Regions from separate parts of the Streptomyces sp. NPDC052101 genome, predicted to be linked through region 1. Evidence: riboswitches for the same ligand, from Rfam matches in the RefSeq annotation. Region 1 holds a riboswitch; the other holds the start of a gene.
The links. A riboswitch is a leader RNA that binds a small molecule or an ion and turns the genes downstream of it on or off. The one in region 1 is predicted to bind glycine.

Region 1 (10,722 bases):
TGTGCCTGTGCCGGGAAGTCCGCGGGAATGTCCGCCGGGAAGTCCATCTGCCTACCGCCTGCTGGGAACCACTGCTGTGACCATGAAGGCTAGCGGGTGGCTGTGACAGTCCCCCGGCCCCTTGATCCGGTCTCTTGATCCTGCCCCTCGTCCCGTGATCCGGCCCCTCACCCCGTGAAGGCGATCCGCCGCAGGGCGTCCGCCGCCGCGCGGTCCAGCAGCACCGCCGAGCCGCAGCCCGCGGGCAGCTCGCCCCGCTCGACCGCGCCGAGCAGCCGGGCGGTCGTACGACGGTGGCGGCCGAAGGCGTAGCGGGAGACGCCCCGGCCGCGCTCGCGCTGGCCCGCGCGGGCGGTGCCCGGGGTGACGTCGAGCAGCAGCAGATGGAGGGTGCCGCCGCGGCGGCGGGCCTCGCGGGCGAGCCAGGCGCGCACCCAGGGCTGGGTGCCGCAGTCGTGCACGACGACGCCCTGCCCGGTGCGCAGGGCGCGGTGCAGGCCGGCGTAGTGGGCGAGGCGGACCAGGGGGCGGTAGAGCGCGTAGGGCAGGAGGCGGGGCAGGCGGGCGGCGAAGCGGTCGCGGGTGTCCTGGGAGTCGATGCCCCGGCCGGGGACCGCCCGCCGCATCAGGGTGGACTTGCCGCTGCCGGGCAGGCCGGTGATCACCACCAGGTCCGCGGGGCCGAAGAGCAGGGCGCGCGGGCTGCGGCCGGCGCGGTCGCGCAGATCGCGGACGCGCGGGGCCGGGGCGGGACGCTGCCCCGGCACTGCGATACCGGTGCTGACGGTGGCGTACGCCGGGGTCCTGTTCACCGTGATCGTCCTCCCCTGTCGGCCCGGTAATCCTCGTTCCCGCTGTATGTAAAGAGAAGGTAATGGACGATGTCGGTGGCGGGGTCCGCGTCCTGCCACAGGTCGGTTACAAAAGCCCGCACGCCGTGCAATGATGTGGCCGCCAACTGCATACCGGCCGTTTGAATCCGCGCGGGAGAGTCCCCAGCAGCCTTCGCTGGGGCGCCGAAGGAGCAAGTCCCTCCCTTGAATCTCTCAGGCCCCGTTACCGCGCGGGCGAGGCACATCTGAAAAGCGGGCCGCTGTGACAGTGGCTCCACCCAAGGTGCAAGCCGTGATCGTCCCTGTGGCGGTCCCGGCGAACCTCTCAGGTTCCGATGACAGATGGGGAGGAACGTTCCTCGCCTGTCCTGCCTTTCCTGGGAGACGACCGACCGATGAGCAGTACCGAACCCACTGAGCCGCGCCGCACCGCGCTCGATGCCCTGCATCGCTCGCTCGGTGCGACGATGACCGACTTCGCCGGCTGGGACATGCCCCTGCGCTACGGCTCCGAGCGCGACGAGCACCTCGCCGTGCGGACGAAGGCGGGCCTCTTCGACCTCTCCCACATGGGCGAGATCACCGTCACCGGCGCCCAGGCGGCCGCCCTGCTGAACTTCGCCCTGGTCGGCAACATCGCCTCCGTCGGCGTCGGCCGCGCCCGCTACACCATGATCTGCCAGGCCGACGGCGGCATCCTGGACGACCTGATCGTCTACCGGCTCGCCGAGACCGAGTACATGGTGGTCGCCAACGCCTCCAACGCCCAGGTCGTGCTGGACGCGCTGACCGAGCGCGCCGCCGGCTTCGACGCCGAGGTCCGCGACGACCGGGACGCGTACGCGCTCATCGCCGTCCAGGGCCCGGAGTCCCCCGGCATCCTGAAGTCGCTCACCGACGCCGACCTCGACGGCCTGAAGTACTACGCCGGGCTGCCCGGCACGGTCGCCGGCGTCCCCGCGCTGATCGCCCGCACCGGCTACACCGGCGAGGACGGCTTCGAGCTGTTCGTGAAGCCGGAGCACGCCGTGGAGCTGTGGCAGGCGCTGACCAAGGCCGGCGAGGGCGTCGGCCTGGTCCCGTGCGGCCTGTCCTGCCGGGACACCCTGCGCCTGGAGGCGGGCATGCCGCTGTACGGGCACGAGCTGACCACCTCGCTCACCCCCTTCGACGCCGGGCTCGGCCGGGTGGTGAAGTTCGAGAAGGAGGGCGACTTCGTGGGCCGCGAGGCGCTCACCGAGGCCGCCTCCCGCGCCGAGCAGAACCCGCCGCGCGTCCTGGTCGGCCTGATCGCCGAGGGCCGCCGTGTCCCACGCGCCGGGTATGCCGTCGTCGCGGGCGGTGAGGTGATCGGCGAGGTCACCTCCGGCGCCCCCTCTCCCACCCTGGGCAAGCCGATCGCCATGGCCTACGTCGACGCGGCGCACGCGGCGCCGGGCACCGAAGGTGTCGGCGTGGACATCCGGGGCAGCCACGAGCCGTACGAGGTCGTGGCGCTGCCGTTCTACAAGCGTCAGAAGTGACACCTTCGTAGTCCCGCGGCAGAGCCCCAGGACGTGACGTCGGGCACATCACCGCTGCTCGCACGCGTTTTCAGCAGTCCCCCTTCACCAGCACTCACGCGCGTACAGGAGAATTCAGGCCATGAGCAACCCCCAGCAGCTGCGCTACAGCAAGGAGCACGAGTGGCTGTCGGCCGCCGAGGACGGCGTGTCGACGGTCGGCATCACGGAGCACGCGGCCAACGCGCTCGGCGATGTCGTCTTCGTCCAGCTCCCCGAGGCCGGCTCCACCGTGACCGCGGGCGAGACCTGCGGCGAGCTGGAGTCGACCAAGTCGGTCTCCGACCTGTACTCGCCGGTCACCGGTGAGGTCACCGAGGTCAACGAGAGCGTCGTCGACGACCCGTCGCTGGTGAACTCCGCCCCCTTCGAGGGCGGCTGGCTGTTCAAGGTACGCGTCACGGAGGAGCCGGCCGACCTGCTCTCCGCCGACGAGTACACCGCCGAGACCGCCGGCTGAGGAGTCGTAGCCGTATGACTGTCCTGAACACGCCCCTGCATGAGCTGGACCCGGAGATAGCCGCCGCGGTCGACGCCGAGCTGCACCGCCAGCAGTCCACGCTGGAGATGATCGCCTCCGAGAACTTCGCGCCGGTCGCGGTGATGGAGGCGCAGGGCTCGGTCCTCACCAACAAGTACGCCGAGGGCTACCCGGGCCGCCGCTACTACGGCGGCTGCGAGCACGTCGACGTCGCCGAGCAGATCGCCATCGACCGGGTCAAGGAGCTGTTCGGCGCCGAGTACGCCAACGTCCAGCCCCACTCCGGCGCCTCCGCCAACCAGGCGGCCCTGTTCGCGCTGGCCCAGCCCGGGGACACCATCCTCGGCCTGGACCTCGCGCACGGCGGCCACCTGACCCACGGCATGCGCCTGAACTTCTCCGGCAAGCAGTTCAACGTGGTCGCCTACCACGTGGACGCCGAGACCGGCCTGGTCGACATGGCCGAGCTGGAGCGGCTCGCCAAGGAGCACCGCCCGAAGGTGATCATCGCGGGCTGGTCGGCGTACCCCCGCGAGCTGGACTTCGCCGAGTTCCGCCGGATCGCCGACGAGGTCGAGGCGTACCTGTGGGTCGACATGGCGCACTTCGCCGGCCTGGTCGCGGCCGGCCTGCACGCGAACCCGGTGCCGTTCGCGGACGTGGTCACCTCCACGACCCACAAGACCCTGGGCGGCCCGCGCGGCGGCATCATCCTCGCGAAGAAGGACTTCGCGAAGAAGCTGAACTCCTCCGTCTTCCCCGGCTTCCAGGGCGGCCCCCTGGAGCATGTGATCGCGGCGAAGGCGGTCTCCTTCAAGGTCGCGGCCTCGGAGGACTTCGAGGAGCGCCAGCGTCGTACCGTGGACGGTGCCCGCATCCTCGCCGAGCGGCTGACGGCGGCGGACGCCCGTGAGGCCGGGGTGAACGTGCTGTCCGGCGGCACGGACGTGCACCTGATCCTGGTCGACCTGCGGGAGTCCGAGCTGGACGGCCAGCAGGCCGAGGACCGCCTCCACGAGGTCGGCATCACGGTCAACCGCAACGCGGTCCCGAACGACCCGCGCCCGCCGATGGTCACCTCGGGCCTGCGCATCGGTACGCCGGCCCTCGCGACCCGCGGCTTCACGGCCGAGGACTTCGCCGAGGTCGCGGACGTGATCGCCGAGGCGCTGAAGGCGCCGTCTCCCTTTGGGGAGGCCGACGCCGAGGCGCTCAAGGCGCGCGTGAAGGCGCTCGCCGACAAGCACCCGCTGTACCCGGGCCTGAACAAGTAGACCCGGACACGCAAGTCCCCGGTGGGGCGGCCTCCGGCTCTCGAAGGAGAGTCCGCAGGGCGCCCCGCCAACCCCCTGCTTTTGAGGAGTGACCGTGGCCATCTCGGTCTTCGACCTGTTCTCGATCGGCATCGGCCCGTCCAGCTCCCACACGGTCGGCCCGATGCGCGCGGCGCGGATGTTCGCCCGTCGGCTGCGCAACGAAGACCTGCTGGAAAGGACCGCCTCCGTCCGCACGGAGCTGTACGGCTCCCTGGGCGCCACCGGGCACGGCCACGGCACCCCGAAGGCAGTCCTGCTGGGCCTCGCCGGCGACTCGCCGCGCACGGTCGACGTGGAGACGGCGGACGCGCGCGTGGAGGCGATCAGGACCGAGGGCCGGATCAGCCTCCTGGGCGAGCACGAGATCGCGTTCGACTACGACAAGGATCTCGTCCTGCACCGCCGCGAGACCCTGCCGTACCACGCCAACGGCATGACCCTGTGGGCGTACGGCGCGACCGGCGCGGAACTCCTCAGCAAGACCTACTACTCGGTCGGCGGCGGGTTCGTGGTCGACGAGGACGCGGTCGGCGCGGACCGGATCAAGCTGGACGACACGGTCCTGAAGTACCCCTTCCGCACCGGCGACGAGCTGCTCCGCCTCACCCGGGACACCGGCCTGTCGATCTCCTCGCTGATGCTGGAGAACGAGCGGGCCTGGCGCACCGAGGACGAGATCCGCACCGGCCTGCTGGAGATATGGCGGGTGATGCGCGAGTGCGTGCAGCGCGGCATGTCCCGCGAGGGCATCCTGCCGGGCGGTCTGAAGGTCCGCCGCCGCGCGGCCGTCTCCGCCCGCCAGCTGCGCGCCGAGGGCGACGCGCTGGCCCACGCCATGGAGTGGATCACGCTCTACGCGATGGCGGTGAACGAGGAGAACGCGGCGGGCGGCCGGGTCGTCACGGCCCCCACGAACGGCGCGGCGGGCATCATCCCGGCCGTCCTGCACTACTACATCAACTTCGTGCCGGGCGCGGACGAGGACGGCGTGGTCCGCTTCCTCCTCGCGGCGGGCGCGATCGGCATGCTCTTCAAGGAGAACGCCTCCATCTCCGGCGCCGAGGTCGGCTGCCAGGGCGAGGTCGGCTCCGCCTGCTCCATGGCCGCGGGCGCGCTGGCCGAGGTGCTCGGCGGCTCCCCCGAGCAGGTCGAGAACGCGGCCGAGATCGGCATGGAGCACAACCTCGGCCTGACCTGCGACCCGGTCGGCGGCCTGGTCCAGATCCCGTGCATCGAGCGCAACGGCATGGCCGCGGTGAAGGCGGTCACCGCCGCCAAGATGGCCATGCGCGGCGACGGCTCCCACAAGGTGTCCCTGGACAAGGTCATCAAGACCATGAAGGACACCGGCGCGGACATGTCCGTGAAGTACAAGGAGACGGCACGGGGCGGACTTGCGGTGAACATCATCGAGTGCTGAGGTGAACCCCGTGACGGGCGGGGTGACGGGCGGGGCGGCTCGGGTGCGTGTGCCGGTGGGCGAGGACGCGGAGCGATGGGTCACGCGGGCGGGCTGTCGCCGGGTCCTGATCGTCGTGCACAACGTGACGTCGGCGACGCGCCTGCTGGACGTGCTCCCGCTGTTCGCCGACGACCTGCGTGTGCAGCTGTTCGCGACCTGCACCGGTTCGTCGCCGTTCCTCGCAGGGGTGCCCGAGCTGCTGGCCCGGGCGGGGCTGCCGGTCCTGCCCTGGGAGCAGGCCAGGGACACACCGTTCGACCTGGTGGTGTCCGCCAGCTACGGCGGTGAACTCGACGCGCTCCAGGGCAAGTTGGCCGTCCTGTCGCACGGGGTTGGCTACAATAAAAGGCTGGCCACACCGGACACCGGACACCGGACACCGGACACCGGACACCCGTCGCCCGTCTTCGGCCTGTCGCCGGACTGGCTGCTCGCGGACGGGCGTCCCCTCGCCACCGCCACCGTCCTCTCCCACCCCGAACAGCTGGACAGGCTCCGCGCGGCCTGCCCGGAGGCGGCGCCCACGGCCGTACTCGCCGGGGACCCGTGCTACGACCGCATGCTCGCCGCTCTCCCCCAACGCGCTCTGTTCCGCCGCGCGTTGGGCGTGGGACCCGGCCAGCGTCTGGTCGTCGTCAGCTCCACCTGGGCGCCGCGCTCCCTCTTCGGCGGCGAGCCGGGGACGGATGACCTGCTGCCCTGGCTCCTGTCCCGCCTCTCGGCCGAGCTGCCGGCCGACGAGTACCGGACCGTCGCGGTCCTGCATCCCAACATCTGGTACGGCCATGGGCCGGGCCAGGTCCGTGCCTGGCTGGACAACGCGCGGCGAGCCGGTCTCGACGCGATCCCGCCCCTCGACGGGTGGCGGCAGGCCCTGATCGCCGCCGACTGCGTCCTCGGGGACCACTCCAGCGTCACCTACTACGCGGCCGCCATCGGCATCCCCGTCGTTCTCGGCGCGTTCCCCCAGCAGGACCTCGACCCGGACTCGCCGGTCGCCGCCCTCGGCCGTACCGCTCCGCGTCTGGTCCGCCGGGACAGCCTGCGCGCACAGATCGACGGGGCCATCACCGCGCACGACCCCGGCCGGTACAAGGAGCAGGCGGAGCAGACCAGTTCGTCACCCGGGGAGTCGGCCGCCCTCCTGCGCCGCCTGTTCTACGGCCTCATGGACGTCCCCGAGCCCGAAGGACACCCGGCGCTGCTCGACCCGCTGCCGCTGCCGCCCTACAAGCCGGCCCGTCGTACCGCGCCGGTCCGTGTGCTCGTCGGCGAGGTCGGCGCGGATCCGCCGGAGGTCAGCGTCGTGCGGTACGCCGCCGTCGGGGACGAGCCCGCACCGGACGCGGGCTGCGAGGCCGCGCACACGGTGGTCGACGAGGAGACGCGGGAGACCGGCCGGCTGCGCGTCGCCGACGTCGTCGTACGGTACGCGGCCGAGGACGACCCGCGGCTCGGGCCGCCGGCCGCCTGGACGGCGGAGGCGCTCGACCGCCACCCGTACTGCGCACTGGTCGCCTATGTCGACGGGCCGGACCGCTGTGTCGTACGCACCCGCGCGGGAGACCTCGTCCGGCTGTCCGCCGCCGCGGCCGCCGACGGTCGGGCCGACCTGTGCGATCCCGCCGCCTACGCCTCCGCGCTCCACGGCTGGCTCGCGAGCGGCAGGAGCCTGGAGCAGTCCCTCCCCGGAATCACCGTACGCACCGGGGTCGCGGCGCATCGCGTCGCCGTGGAGCGGCTCGCGCCGTGAGCCGGGGCCTCACGCCTCCAGCTCGGCCAGGCGCGCCCGTACGCGTGCCAGGCCGACGGGGTTGTCCTGCTCCTCGTAGGACGCGGCCGCGGTGCGCAGATCCTCCGCTTCCTCCGCCAAGCGGCCCGCCAGCCGGTGGCAGCGGGCCCGCACCTCGACGGCATCGGCCAGTTGCAGCCCCGCGCCCGCCTCGGTCATCGCCTTGACGGCCTCGTCCAGGCACACGCGCGCCTGCTCCACGTCCCCCGCGTCCAGGTGGGCGTCGCCCAGACTCATGTAGACACGGCCCGCGTTGTAGGCGTCGCCGCCGCCCGGCAGACGGCGGAACCGGTCGAGGGCGTCGTTCAAGTGGGCGATGGCGGCGGGGAAGTGCCGCTGCTTGGCCCGGGCGCGGCCGACGTGGTGTGTCAGCAGGGCGGTGGCACGCGGCACGTCCTCCCAGCCGTCCTGGCCGGGGCGGATCCGGCTCAGGATCTCCTGCGCCTCCTCGAAGCACCGCTCGGCCGCCGCGAACTCCCACTGCTTGAGGCGGAGCAGTCCCAGCGCCTCGACGGCGGTCGCCTCGCCGCGGTGGTGGCCGCAGGCCCGGTCCGCGGCCCTCGCCCGCGTGAGGGCGTCGGCGGCCCGGTCCACCTGGCCGGCTCCCAGGTACCCGAAGGCCAGTTGCGTGCACATGCGGCCCACGGCGCGCGGGTCACCGAACTCCGCGGCGCCGCGCCGCGCGGCCTCGGCTCCGAGCAGGTGCGTGTCGATCCACTGGGCATGGAAGCCGAGCAGCAGATGCAGGCCCCACATGGCCTCGCACAGCTGCCAGACGAGGTCGTCGAAGCCATGGTGTGCGGCGGCCTGGATCACGGCCGCGAGGTTCTCCCGCTCATCGCGCAGCTCGGCCAGCGCGCGCTTGCCGTCCGCGGGGTCGCGGTGTTCCGGGCGGACGAGGCGGTCGTAGGCGGGGCCGAGCCGCCACCGCAGCGGCATGATCCGGAAGTCCAGGCCCGCCGCGAGGCGCAGCTGCGCGACCGCCACCCGGCGCACGGCGGCCGCCATGCGGCCGTGTCCGTCCTCGGCGGCCGCGAGCGCGCGGGCGTGGGCCCGGGTGAGGTCGTGGAACCGGTAGCGCTCCTCCCCGACCTCCTCCAGCAGATGCACCCGGGCCAGGTGTTCCAGCAGCGCCCGCGCCTCCCCCTCGCCGACGCCGGCGGCCTGCGCGGCGCACAGGACGGTCACGGTCGGCCAGGGCCACACCGCGATCGCGCGGTACAACGCGGCGCAGTCGGGGGCCAGTTCGCCGTAGGAGGCGTCCTGAACGAGACGGACCGGATCGGCCGCGCCTTCCTGGCCGCTGCCTTCGCGCACGGCGGTGTCTCCCTGGTCGTGGCCGTGGACGCGGTCGGACAGCCGCTGTGCGACCCGCTCCCATGTCAGGTGTTCCCGGACGGCCAGTCCGGCGCCCGTGGTGCATACCGCGAGGGGGATCCCACCCGTGCCTTCCGCCACGGCCCGCACGACGGCGTCCGGAGCCGGCCGGCGGCCGCTGCCGACGACCCGCCTGATCAAGGTGACGGAATCCTCGGTCGACAGCGGCCGCAGAGAAAACGGCCGGGCCCCGTACTCGCCCACGAGGCGCTCCGGCCGATGCCTGCTCGTCACCAGGACGAGGCACTCCGGCGAGGCCGGGAGCAACGGAATCACCTGGGCGCCGTCATGGGCGTTGTCCAGTACGACGATCAGGCGCCGCTCGGCCGTGCAGTCGCGGTACAGATCCCGCTGCCGTGCCTCGTCGCCCGGCACCATGGCGGGCGGGACCCCGAGTCGCTCCAGGAACCGCGCGAGCACATCGGAGGGCGGGTGCGCAAAGGCGCCGCCCAGGTCCGCGAACAGGACACCGTCGGGAAACCGCTCCCGTAACGCGGACGCGCAGTGGACGACGGCAGCGGTCTTGCCGATGCCGCCCGGCCCGGTGAGGACGGCGATCGTCGGCGCACCCGGTGCATGGCCCGCCTCGTCCACCAGTCCCGTCAGCCACGCGAGCACCTCCGCGCGGTCGGTGAACACCGCCGTCGACGGGGGCAGCATCTGCGGACGGGAGGCGCCGTGCGCCACGGCGGGTACGGTGCGGGGTGACAGCCACGAGGCCTCACGGACCCACTCGGTCACCTCGCGGGCCGACTCCGGGGATCTGCGGGCGAGTTCCAGCAGCTGCCGGGCCGCCGCCGTCAGCTCGGCCTCGGTGACGGGCAGCGTGGGGCGATCCGAACCTGCCGCTCCGGAAGCCGAGTCGCTCTGGCCGTCGCCTCCGGCACGGCCCCGGCTCAGCAGGTCGTAGAGCCGCTCGGAGGTCCGCCGGCCCATCTCGCCGCCCGCTCCGGAGAGGGCGCTCGAAACGACCGTGCCGACAGCCGAGACAGCCATGGTCATCAACGGTTCCACCCGGACTCCCCCAACTCGCCGCTCCGGCCATGCTATCGACGCGTTCGGGGCGCCGGGCCGGAACGAGGGGCGGCGGACGGGAGCGACTGATGTTTCTCCAGCAGCTACCGCTCAGTAACCGATTACTCCTACGCTGTCATCAAATTGACGGAAACCAAGGGGAGTTGAGCATGGGCGCGGTGAGACGGGTGGCGGCACTCCTCGGGGCGGTCACCGTGCTGACGGCGGGGCCGGGCGACGCGTACGCGGCGGCGCCCAGGTTCTCCGGGACGACGGCGATCGGCACGCACAACGCGTACGACAAGGCCAAGTACACGTACTTCGCGCAGGCGCTGGACTCCGGCGCCTCGCTGCTGGAGCTGGACGTGTACGTGGACACCCTCACCCACCGCTGGCGGGTCAGCCACAGCAATCCGCTGGGCAACGACAACAACTGCGAGGCCGCGAAGACCCCGGGCGAGCTGTACAGCAAGAGCCGCAACCAGGACCTGGGCAGCTGCCTGGACAACATGGCCGCCTGGAACCAGCTCCACCCCGACCACCCGCCGATCGTCATCAAGGTCGAGATGAAGGTCGGCTTCAACAACAACGCGGGGATGGGACCGGGCGCGTTCGACACCCTCGTCTCACAGAAGCTCGGCAGCAGCGTCTACAAGCCGGCGGATCTGCTGGGCGGCGGCTACAGCTCGCTCGACGCGGCGGCGAAGGCGAACGCCTGGCCCGACCGCGACTCCCTCAAGGGCAAGTTCCTCTTCGAACTGATCCCGGGCACGGTGGAGCAGGCCAACCCGTTCGACCACTACTGGACGGACCAGGAGTACGGCGACCATCTGCGCGACCTGTACGCGGCCGGGAACATCTCCCGGGCCCAGGCCTTCCCGGCGG
Region 2 (10,722 bases), on a different contig from region 1:
CGGGCCAGCTGTCCAGCACCGAGGTGTGGCAGGCGCTCCAGCTGTCGCTGATCAGCGCCACCGCGGCGACGGCCGTCAGTCTCGTCCTGGGCGTGCCGCTGGCCTGGCTGCTGGCCCGTACGAGCTTCCCCGGCCGGGGGATCGTACGGGCCCTGGTGACGCTGCCCCTCGTCCTGCCGCCGGTGGTCGGCGGTGTCGCCCTGCTGCTCGCCCTCGGCCGCAACGGGGTGATCGGCACGTGGCTGGACTCCTGGTTCGGGATCACCCTGCCGTTCACCACCACCGGGGTCGTGATCGCGGAGGCGTTCGTCGCGATGCCGTTCCTGGTCATCAGCGTCGAGGGCACCCTGCGCGCGGCCGACCCGCGCTTCGAGGAGGCGGCGACCACGCTCGGCGCGTCCCGCTTCACCGCCTTCCGCCGGGTCACCCTGCCGCTGATCGCGCCCGGCATCGCCGCGGGCGCGGTCCTGGCCTGGGCGCGTGCGCTCGGCGAGTTCGGTGCGACGATCACCTTCGCGGGCAACTTCCCCGGCCGCACCCAGACCATGCCCCTCGCGGTCTACCTGGCCCTGCAGAACGACCCCGACGCCGCGATCTCGCTCAGCCTGGTCCTGCTGGCGGTGTCGATCGCGGTGCTGGCCGGGCTCCGGGACCGCTGGATGACGGGGGCGTGACGATGGCAGCGGGCCCAGGGCGTGTGCGAACGTACAGAGCCATGACCCACATCGACGCCCCCGTGGCCGACCTACGGAAGGCGGGAGACGAGGGACTCGACGCCCGCCTCGTCGTCGACCGCGGCTCCTTCCGCCTGGACGTGTCCCTCACCGCCGCCCCCGGTGACGTCGTCGCCCTCCTCGGCCCCAACGGCGCCGGCAAGACCACCGCCCTGCGCGCCCTGGCCGGTCTCGTCCCGCTCACCGACGGCCATCTGCGCCTCGACGGCACCACGCTGGAGCGCACTCCCCCGGAGTCCCGACCGGTCGGCGTCGTCTTCCAGGACTATCTGCTCTTCCCGCATCTGTCGGCGCTGGACAACGTGGCCTTCGGCCCGCGCTGCCAGGGCGTGCCCAAGGCCGAGGCACGGGCCCAGGCCGCCGCGTGGCTGGACCGGATGGGCCTCGCCGACCACGCGGGCGCCAAGCCCCGCCGGCTCTCCGGCGGGCAGGCCCAGCGCGTGGCACTCGCCCGGGCGCTGGCCACCCACCCCCGGCTGCTGCTCCTGGACGAGCCGCTGGCCGCCCTGGACGCCCGTACCCGCCTGGAGGTCCGCGCCCAACTGCGGCGCCATCTGGCCGAGTTCGAGGCGGTCGCCGTCCTGGTCACGCACGACCCGCTGGACGCCATGGTGCTCGCGGACCGCCTGGTGGTCATCGAGCACGGCCAGGTCGTCCAGGAAGGCACCCCCGCCGACATCGCCCGCCACCCGCGCACCGACTACATCGCCCAGCTCGTCGGCCTCAACCTCTACCGGGGCCGGGCGGAGCGGCACACGGTCCGACTCGACGCCGGTCCCTCGATCACCACCACGGAAGACCTGTCCGGGCCGGTCTTCGTGGCGTTTCCGCCGAGCGCCGTCACGCTGTTCCGGCACCGGCCCACCGGTGCCAGCGCCCGTAACCTCTGGCGCTGCGAGGTGAGCGGCCTGGAGACGCACGGCGACCAGATCCGCGCCGACCTCGGCGGCGAACTCCCCCTCGCCGCCGACCTCACCACGGTCGCCGCCGCCGAACTCGAACTGCACCCGGGTGCTGCCGTCTGGGCGACGGTCAAAGCGACGCAGACACACGCATACCCGGCCTGAGCGGGCGGGCGCCCTACCGTGGGTGCCCATGACCCTGAGCATCCGCAACCAACTCCCCGGCACGGTCACGTCGATCCAGCCGGGCGAGGCCATGGCCACCGTCAAGATCCGCCTCGACGGAGGCCAGGACCTGACCGCAGCGATCACCCTGGAGTCCGTCCGGGACCTCGGCCTCTCCGCGGGCTCCGCGGTGCGGGCCCTGGTGAAGTCCACCGAGGTCTCCCTCGCCACCGCGCCGATCGACCGCGTCTCGATCCGCAACCAGCTGCCGGGCACGGTCACCGACATCGCGGCCGGCGCCGCGATGGCCACCGTGAAGATCTCCATCGACGGCGGCTCGGTGACCTCCGCCATCACCAAGGAGTCGGCCACCGACCTCGGACTCTCCGCCGGCTCCGCCGTGGTCGCCCTGATCAAGTCCACCGAGGTGGCACTGGCGACGGCATGACGCGGCGAGGGCCCCGCCCGGAATCCGGACGGGGCCCTGAACGTCACCGCGGGCTCAGTCCTCGTACGCGTCCAGCGGCGGGCAGGAGCACACCAGGTTGCGGTCGCCGAAGGCCTGGTCGATGCGGCGCACCGGCGGCCAGTACTTGTCGGCGGCCGAGACACCGGCCGGGAACACGGCCTCCTCGCGGCTGTAGGCGTGCGCCCACTCACCACCGAGCGCGGCCGCGGTGTGCGGGGCGCCCCGCAGCGGGTTGTCCTCGGCCGGCCACGCGCCCGAGCCGACCTTCTCGATCTCCGCGCGGATGGCGATCAGCGCGTCGCAGAAACGGTCCAGCTCGATGAGGTCCTCGGACTCGGTCGGCTCGATCATCAGCGTGCCGGCCACCGGGAAGGACATGGTCGGCGCGTGGAAGCCGTAGTCGATCAGACGCTTGGCCACGTCGTCCACGCTGACGCCGGTCGCCTTGGTCAGCGGGCGCAGGTCGATGATGCACTCGTGCGCGACCAGGTTGCCGGGGCCGGTGTAGAGCACCGGGTAGTGCGGCTCCAGGCGCTTGGCGATGTAGTTCGCCGAGAGCACGGCCACCTGCGTGGCCCGCTTGAGGCCCTCGCCGCCCATCAGCCGGACGTACGCCCAGGAGATCGGCAGGATGCCCGCGGAGCCCCAGGGAGCCGCCGAGATCGGGCCGACGCCCGTCTTCTGCGGACCCGCGGCCGGCTGCATCGGGTGGTTCGGCAGGTACGGCGCGAGGTGCGCGCGGACCGCGACCGGGCCGACGCCCGGGCCACCGCCGCCGTGCGGGATGCAGAAGGTCTTGTGCAGGTTCAGGTGCGAGACATCGCCGCCGAAGTGGCCCGGCTTGGCGAGGCCGACCAGGGCGTTGAGGTTGGCGCCGTCGACGTACACCTGGCCGCCGGCCTCGTGCACCCGGGCGCAGATGTCGGCGACGTGCTCCTCGAAGACGCCGTGCGTCGACGGGTAGGTGATCATCAGCACCGCCAGCTCCTCGCGGTACTGCTCGATCTTCGCCCGCAGGTCCTCGACGTCGATCTCGCCGTCCTCGGCGGTCTTGACGACGACGACCTTCATGCCGGCCATCACGGCGCTGGCCGCGTTGGTGCCGTGCGCGGAGGACGGGATCAGGCACACGGTGCGCTGCTCGTCGCCGTTCGCCCGGTGGTAACCGCGTACGGCGAGCAGACCGGCCAGCTCGCCCTGCGAACCGGCGTTCGGCTGCAGGGAGACCTTGTCGTAGCCGGTGACCTCGGCGAGACGTTCCTCCAGCTCGCGGATGAGCGTGAGGTAGCCCTCGGCCTGCTCGGCCGGGGCGAAGGGGTGCAGCTGGCCGAACTCGGGCCAGGTGACCGGCTCCATCTCCGTGGTCGCGTTGAGCTTCATGGTGCAGGAGCCCAGCGGGATCATGCCGCGGTCGAGCGCGTAGTCGCGGTCGGCCAGCTTGCGCAGGTAGCGCAGCATCGCGGTCTCGGAGCGGTGCTGGTGGAAGACCGGGTGGGTGAGGCAGGCGTCGGTGCGCAGCAGATCCTCGGGGAGGGTCTCCTCGGCGGTCGCGTCCAGCGCCTCGACCTCGCCCTTGACGCCGAAGGCGGACCAGACGGTGGCCAGCTGGTCCCGCGTGGTGGTCTCGTCGCAGGCCAGGGAGACATGGTCGGCGTCGACCAGGTGGAGGTTGACCCCGTTCTTCCGGGCGTCGGCGACGACCTCGATGGCCTTGCCGGGCACGCGCGCGGTGAGGGTGTCGAAGAAGGCGCCGTGGACGATCTCGACACCGCCCGCCTTCAGGCCCGCGGCGAGGAGCGTGGCGTAGCGGTGCGTCCGCCGGGCGATGGCCTTGAGCCCCTCCGGCCCGTGGTAGACGGCGTACATGCCGGCCATGACGGCGAGCAGTACCTGCGCGGTGCAGATGTTGCTGGTCGCCTTCTCGCGGCGGATGTGCTGCTCACGGGTCTGCAGCGCGAGCCGGTAGGCCTTGTTGCCGTCGGCGTCGACGGAGACGCCCACGAGACGGCCGGGCAGGCTGCGCGCGAACTTCTCGTGCACCGCCATGTAGCCCGCGTGCGGACCGCCGAAGGCCATCGGCACACCGAAACGCTGCGTCGTACCGACGGCGATGTCCGCGCCCAGCTCGCCCGGCGAGGTCAGCAGGGTCAGCGCGAGCAGGTCGGCGGCGACGGTGACCAGGGCGCCCAGCTCGTGCGCCTGGTCGATGACCGGCTTGATGTCCCGTACGGCGCCGGAGGCGCCCGGGTACTGGATCAGCACGCCGTTGATCTCGCGGGCGGCGATGTCGGCTGGGATGCCCTCGCTGAGGTCGGCGACGACGACCTCGACCCCGGTCGGCTCGGCGCGCGTCTCTATGACGGCGATGGTCTGCGGCAGCGCGTCCGCGTCGACCAGGAACAGGCCCTTCTTGTTCTTGCCCATGCGCCGGGACAGCGCCATCGCCTCGGCGGCGGCCGTTCCCTCGTCGAGGAGGGAGGCACCGGAGGTGGGCAGGCCGGTGAGGTCGGCGACCACGGTCTGGAAGTTCAGCAGGGCCTCGAGGCGCCCCTGGGAGATCTCCGGCTGGTAGGGCGTGTAGGCCGTGTACCAGGCGGGGTTCTCCATGACGTTGCGCAGGATGACGGGCGGCGTGAAGGTCCCGTAGTACCCCAGGCCGATCATCGAGCCGAGGACCTGGTTGCGCTCGGCGAGCGAGCGCAGCTCGGCCAGCACCTCGGCCTCGGTGCGGGCGCCCGGCAGATCGAGGGCATCGGCGTTCTTGATCACGTCCGGGACCGCCGCTGCGGTCAGCTCGTCCAGCGAGCCGTAGCCGACCTGCGCGAGCATCTTGGCCCGCGCCTCCTGGTCGGGCCCGATGTGACGCTGCTCGAAGGGGATGCCCGCTTCGAGCTCGGAGAGCGGAATGCGATGGGCGGTCATTGCGGAGGCCTCCTGGTCTGACGCGACCTTCGAGGGGCACCACGGCGCGGTTACCCCGACGGCCTCCCCCTCTGTCATCTCAACCTGAGAGCTTCACCGGGCGCCCGAAGAGCCCGGCTTTCACCGTCGGTGAGGGCGGGAGTCGACACCCGCCCTGCTTTCCAGAGTGACCTCGTCCGTGCGGTACGTGAGCCTGAGAGATTCCGGGGAGGAGTTGCTCCTTCGGCGCCTCCGAGGATGATCGGAGGACTCTCCCGCACGGGGTCAGCAGCCGCTGTCAGCCTACCAGCGAGGTCAACGGCCGAGCCCTCGAGTGGCCGCTTCGTTGAATGTGCTCTTTTGTAGTGGTTACGGATGAGTTGCGACCACGTGGAGGGAGAGGGACCGTGCAGACCGACATCGATCCGCGCAACCTGATCGGCCGCAAGGCGTTCGACCGCCATGGCACCAAGATCGGCACCGTCGACGAGGTCTACCTCGACGACGCGACCGGCGTGCCGGAGTGGGCTGCCATACGCACCGGCCTGTTCAGCCGTGACGCGTTCGTCCCCCTGGAGCCGAGCGAACTGGTCGAGGGCACCCTCCACGTCCCGTTCGACCGGGCCCTGATCAAGGACGCCCCCGACTTCGGCGTGGGCCGCCATCTCTCCCCCGAACAGGAACTCCAGCTCTACCACCACTACGGCCTGGATGTGGCCCCACCCGTACCGGACCACGACTTCGGCAAGCTGGCGGGGTCGGAGGAGGCCTGAGCGTGTCGGCCGCCGCTCGGCTGATCCGGACGAGCGGGTGGGTGGGAAGGAACCGGAACCAGCGGCAGCGGATCGGCCGCCTCCAGCGCAGGATCGCCGACGAAGAACGTCCGCACCCTCCCCGGAGGGGACTGCGGCGTCTCGAACCGCACCGTCACCCGCCCCAGCCCGCTCCCCTGCACCCACCCGTGCCCGTACTCCGTGTGCCGTATGTCCTGCCCCGCACGCCACTGGCGCTCCACCGGCTCCGGCCGCTCCGCAACGGTCTCAACCTCACCCTGCTCCGGCTCTGCCGCCGGAGGCACTGGCATGGCCTGCGCGAACAGGTCCTCCTGCGTGTAGTCGGCGAGGCCGGAGACGCCCACACCCAGCAGCCGCACCCCGCCCGTGGTGTCCACGGAGTCCAGCAGCCGCGCGGCCGCCTCCCGGACCACCGCCGGATCGTCCGTGGGCCCTCTGAGCGTCTCGGAGCGGGTCAGGGTCGAGAAGTCGTACCGGCGTACCTTCAGCACGATGGTCCGCCCGGACAGCCCGGCTCCGCGCAGCCGGCCCACACACCGGTCGGCGAGCCGCTGCACCTCCAGCCCGATCCGCAGCCGGTCATGGATGTCCACGTCGTAGGTGTCCTCGACCGACACCGACTTCGCCTCGCGCTCGGCCACCACGGGCCGCTCGTCCTGGGCCAGCGCCATGGCGTACAGCGCGTGCCCGTGCGCCTTGCCCAGCAGCCGTACCAGCTCGTCCTCCCCCGCCTCGGCCAGCTCCTGCACCGTGGTGATCCCGGCTCTGCGCAGATGGTCCCCGGTGGCCGGCCCCACCCCGGGAAGTGTCCGCACCGGCAGGGGCCCGAGCAGGTCCCGCTCGGTGCCGGGATCGATGACCACCAGGCCGTCCGGCTTGGCCTGCTCGGAGGCGATCTTGGCGAGCATCTTGGAGGCGGCGAGCCCCACCGAGCCGGTGAGCCCGGTGACCGCCCGGATGTCCGCGCGCAGCCTGATCCCGGTCAGCCGCGCCGACTCCTCGTCCCAGGCCGTCCCGCCGGCCTCCAGGTCCACGAACGCCTCGTCCAGGCTAAGCGGCTCCACCAGCGGCGACAGCTCCCCCAGCAGCGCCATCACCTGCTCGCTGACCGCCCGGTACAGCGTGAAGCGCGGCACCAGATACGCGGCATTCGGTGCCAGCCGGCGTGCCTGGCCCATGGGCATCGCCGAGTGGACCCCGAAGGCGCGTGCCTCGTACGACGCGGTGGCCACCACCCCGCGCGGTCCGAGGCCGCCCACCACGACCGCCTTCCCGCGCAGGCTCGGCTTGGATGCCTGCTCCACCGAGGCGTAGAAGGCATCCATGTCGAGATGCAGGATCGTGGGCGCGTTTCTCACATCTCCGATGCTGCACCACGGCACTGACAATGCCCGGTCCTGGGAGGACCGGTGTCAGCTCGCAGGTCCGGTGTCAGACCGCCCGGTTGCGGCGCCGCGCCAGCTCGTCGGCGGGATTGTGCCCGACGAGGGTCTCGCCGGTGTCGATGCGCTCGCCGTGCAGCTGGGAGAGCGCGCTTTCCACGTCCCGCCACACCACGCCGACGGCGATCCCGAAGATGCCCTGACCGCCCTGGAGCAGGGCGTGGACCTCGTCCGGCGAGGTGCACTCATAGACCGTGGCACCGTCGCTCATCAGCGTCATCCGCTCCAGGTCGCGAAAACCGCGTTCTCTGAGGTGCTGCACGGCCGTGCGGATGTTCTGCAGCGATACCCCGGTGTCCAGGAACCGCTTCACGATCTTCAGGACGACCACGTCCCGGAAGCTGTAGAGCCGCTGTGTGCCGGACCCGTGGGCGGGCCGCACGCTCGGCTCGACCAAGCCCGTACGGGCCCAGTAGTCGAGCTGCCGGTAGGTGATGCCAGCGGCCGCGCAGGCCGTCGGCCCGCGGTAGCCGATCTCTTCCGATGCCATGGACGCCGCCCCTCCGCCGTTCGGCACCACCGTCGGTCGCTGCGGAGCGTGATCGACCGCGCTGCTCGGCTGGGGGTACCCCCGATTCGCACGCAGCTGAGAGCTAGGGGGAGGGTACGGACCGCTCTCCCCGAACCCGCGTCCGGGGGCACCCCCAGCCGTACCGTCGCCGCTGGTTCTCACGCCGACCTCCGTCCTTGACCTGCCTTCACGACGGTAGGCAGTCACCAGGGGTGCGTCAACGATCGCCACACTCGGCACGCCGAGTGATAATCACCCAAGGAGTGGTTTCCCGTGCCCCACCGCGGGGAAAGGCTAGCCGAATGCGCTGGCGGGAGACCGTAGGACGCTCTCATTGGCCGGTGGCAATTGCCCGTGCTCCGGGCGTCGGCGCGCACCGGCGGCGCGCGCTCACTGGCTGCTCGTGCCGAAGTCCTCGGGCGAGATCTGGTCGAGGAACTCGCGGAACTTCTCCACCTCGTCCTCCTGCTCGTCCGGGATGGCGATACCGGCGTCGTCCAGCACCGTGTCACTGCCGTAGATCGGCGTTCCCGTGCGCAGGGCCAGTGCTATGGCGTCGGAGGGACGGGCGCTGACCTCGACGCCGCTGGCGAAGACCAGCTCCGCGTAGAAGACACCCTCACGCAGGTCGGTGATGCGTACTTCGGTCAGCTCCTGGCCCACGGCCTCCAGCACGTCCTTGAACAGGTCGTGCGTCAGCGGCCTGGCGGGGGCCATGCCCTGCTGGGCGAACGCGATCGCCGTCGCCTCCCCCGGCCCGATCCAGATGGGGAGGTAGCGGTCGCCTCCCACTTCGCGCAGGAGCACGATCGGTTGGTTGGAGGGCATTTCGACCCGGACACCTACGACATCGAGCTCGTTCACACAGCAACCCTAGGCCGTGCCCGGGACGTTTGGGTAGTCGGGCCGGGAACAGGTGCCCGATCCGGCCTCCGGCAGCCCCTGGCCCTCACGGCAGCCGCACCCCGAGAGCGATCTGCACCAGTGCAGCGTGCAGCTTCACCGTGAGCGCCGCCAGTTCCTTCGTACGGGCCTCGGCATGCGCCCTGGTCTGCGGGTTGCGGTGACGCTTCAGCGGGGCCACCACCTGGTCCACGAGTCCCGCCTCGCGATCGGCGGCCGCCTTCATCACCCGAAGGTGGCGGGGTTCGATCCCGAACCGGCCCAGTTCGGCCACGAGCGAGGCGACGGTGACCGCCTCGGCGTCGTACGCCCCGTCCTCCAGGGGAGCGATGAGCCCGTACGACTCCCACTCCTTCAGCTCGCCCTCGTCGATGTCCGCGGCGGCCAACAGCTCGTCCCTGCCGACCCGGGCCACCGTGGGCGCCCTCAGCAGCTCCGGGACATCATCCCCGGTGCGCTGACGCCCCACGACAGGCAGTGGGACGGCCTCGCCCTTCTCCATGGCGTCCAGGTGCTCGCGGATCACCTTGAGCGGCAGATAGTGGTCCCGCTGCATCCTCAGTACATGGGCCAGGCGCTCGACATCCCCGGCACTGAACTTGCGGTACCCCGAAGGGGTCCGCTGCGGCTCGATGAGCCCCTCGGACTCCAGGAAACGGATCTTGGAGATGGTGACTTCGGGGAACTCGTCGCGCAGCACGCTCAGCACCGTGCCGATGCTCATCAGCCCACTGTCCCTGGCGGCGGTACCGCTTCCGGCACCGCCGCTCGGTGTTTGAAGCATGGACCTTCCCTGGGGTCCCCCCGGACACCGGTCCGGGGGTGGGTCAGATGCCCTGCCGGCTCGCGTAGAACACCAGCCGGTACTTGCCGATCTGCACCTCGTCGCCGTTCGACAGAGCGACCTGGTCGATCCGCTCGCGGTTGACGTACGTGCCGTTCAGACTGCCCACGTCGGCCACGGTGAACGAGCCGTCCGGGGAGCGACGGAACTCCACGTGCCGACGCGAGACCGTGACGTCGTCCAGGAAGATGTCGCTCTGCGGATGACGGCCGGCCGTGGTCAGGTCGCTGTCCAGCAGGAAGCGGCTGCCCGAGTTCGGTCCCCGGCGCACCACCAGCAGCGCCGAGCCCGGCGGCAGCGCGTCCACCGCGGCCTGCGCCTCCGGCGACAGCATCGGCACCTGCGTCTGCCCGGTCACCTCGGAGTCGTAGGCCTCGAGGCCCGAGATGGAGATCGTGGACGTCGTCTCGGAGGCGCGCTCCGGGACCGCTCCCGGGCGCAGCGGCGCGCCGCAGTTGGAGCAGAAGCGGGCGTTCTCCGCGTTGCGGTTACCGCACCTCGTACACACCAGGACCGACATGGACGGATCCTCCTGCTGCGGTTGCCCCGCAGGGGCGTTGGACGCGTACGGACCGGAGGCGTACCCTCCGCCCGCACCTGAGGCTGACGGCTGCCCGAAACCTATGCCGCCGGACTGGGCAGGGTCAACCGACGCCCCGCCCTGACCTCCGGAAATGTCACCGCCCGGACCAGCGACCTGGTCCCGGAACAGCGGGCGCTGGCCCTCCGCGTCAGGCTGCGCGCGATGCCGAGCGGTCGCGTTGTCGCTGCCCTCTCGCGCGCTCTTGCCGAACAACTTCGCAAACAACTTCACGGGCGATTCCCCTTGACCGAAACAGACCCGCCCGTGGGGCAGGACGAACCCTGATTGCCTACACCGGCCGAGCCGGACATTCTCACAACGTCCGTAACCACCAGACAGTTTCCATCACGCACCACCCCTTCGGTGCGCCGACCCCCCGCAACCTCATGCCCCTGCCGGACGGCCCCCATGCACCGCCGGTTCACTGGGAGGACGACCGAGCGTAGTCAGGCCGCTTCGCCTGTCGCAAGGCGT

Region 2: another riboswitch for glycine. It lies ahead of gcvP (aminomethyl-transferring glycine dehydrogenase); the one in region 1 lies ahead of gcvT (glycine cleavage system aminomethyltransferase GcvT).

The regions. Positions count from the first base shown of each region.
Region 1 is NZ_JBFAWH010000036.1:43,759-54,480, reverse strand. It holds gene AB0L75_RS37370 (enhanced serine sensitivity protein SseB) at 1-47, opposite strand, end outside; gene AB0L75_RS37365 (AAA family ATPase) at 168-818, opposite strand; glycine riboswitch at 975-1,072, shown strand; gene gcvT (glycine cleavage system aminomethyltransferase GcvT) at 1,229-2,356, shown strand; gene gcvH (glycine cleavage system protein GcvH) at 2,478-2,855, shown strand; gene glyA (serine hydroxymethyltransferase) at 2,870-4,150, shown strand; gene AB0L75_RS37345 (L-serine ammonia-lyase) at 4,245-5,612, shown strand; gene AB0L75_RS37340 (hypothetical protein) at 5,623-7,407, shown strand; gene AB0L75_RS37335 (tetratricopeptide repeat protein) at 7,417-9,819, opposite strand; gene AB0L75_RS37330 (phosphatidylinositol-specific phospholipase C domain-containing protein) at 10,008-10,722, shown strand, end outside.
Region 2 is NZ_JBFAWH010000032.1:61,194-71,915, forward strand. It holds gene modB (molybdate ABC transporter permease subunit) at 1-674, shown strand, start outside; gene AB0L75_RS36280 (ABC transporter ATP-binding protein) at 716-1,801, shown strand; gene AB0L75_RS36285 (TOBE domain-containing protein) at 1,830-2,249, shown strand; gene gcvP (aminomethyl-transferring glycine dehydrogenase) at 2,304-5,192, opposite strand; glycine riboswitch at 5,364-5,459, opposite strand; gene AB0L75_RS36295 (PRC-barrel domain-containing protein) at 5,579-5,944, shown strand; gene AB0L75_RS36300 (DNA polymerase IV) at 5,872-7,323, opposite strand; gene AB0L75_RS36305 (MerR family transcriptional regulator) at 7,397-8,080, opposite strand; gene AB0L75_RS36310 (bifunctional nuclease family protein) at 8,309-8,782, opposite strand; gene AB0L75_RS36315 (MerR family transcriptional regulator) at 8,868-9,605, opposite strand; gene AB0L75_RS36320 (FHA domain-containing protein) at 9,649-10,479, opposite strand; gene AB0L75_RS36325 (DUF881 domain-containing protein) at 10,670-10,722, opposite strand, start outside.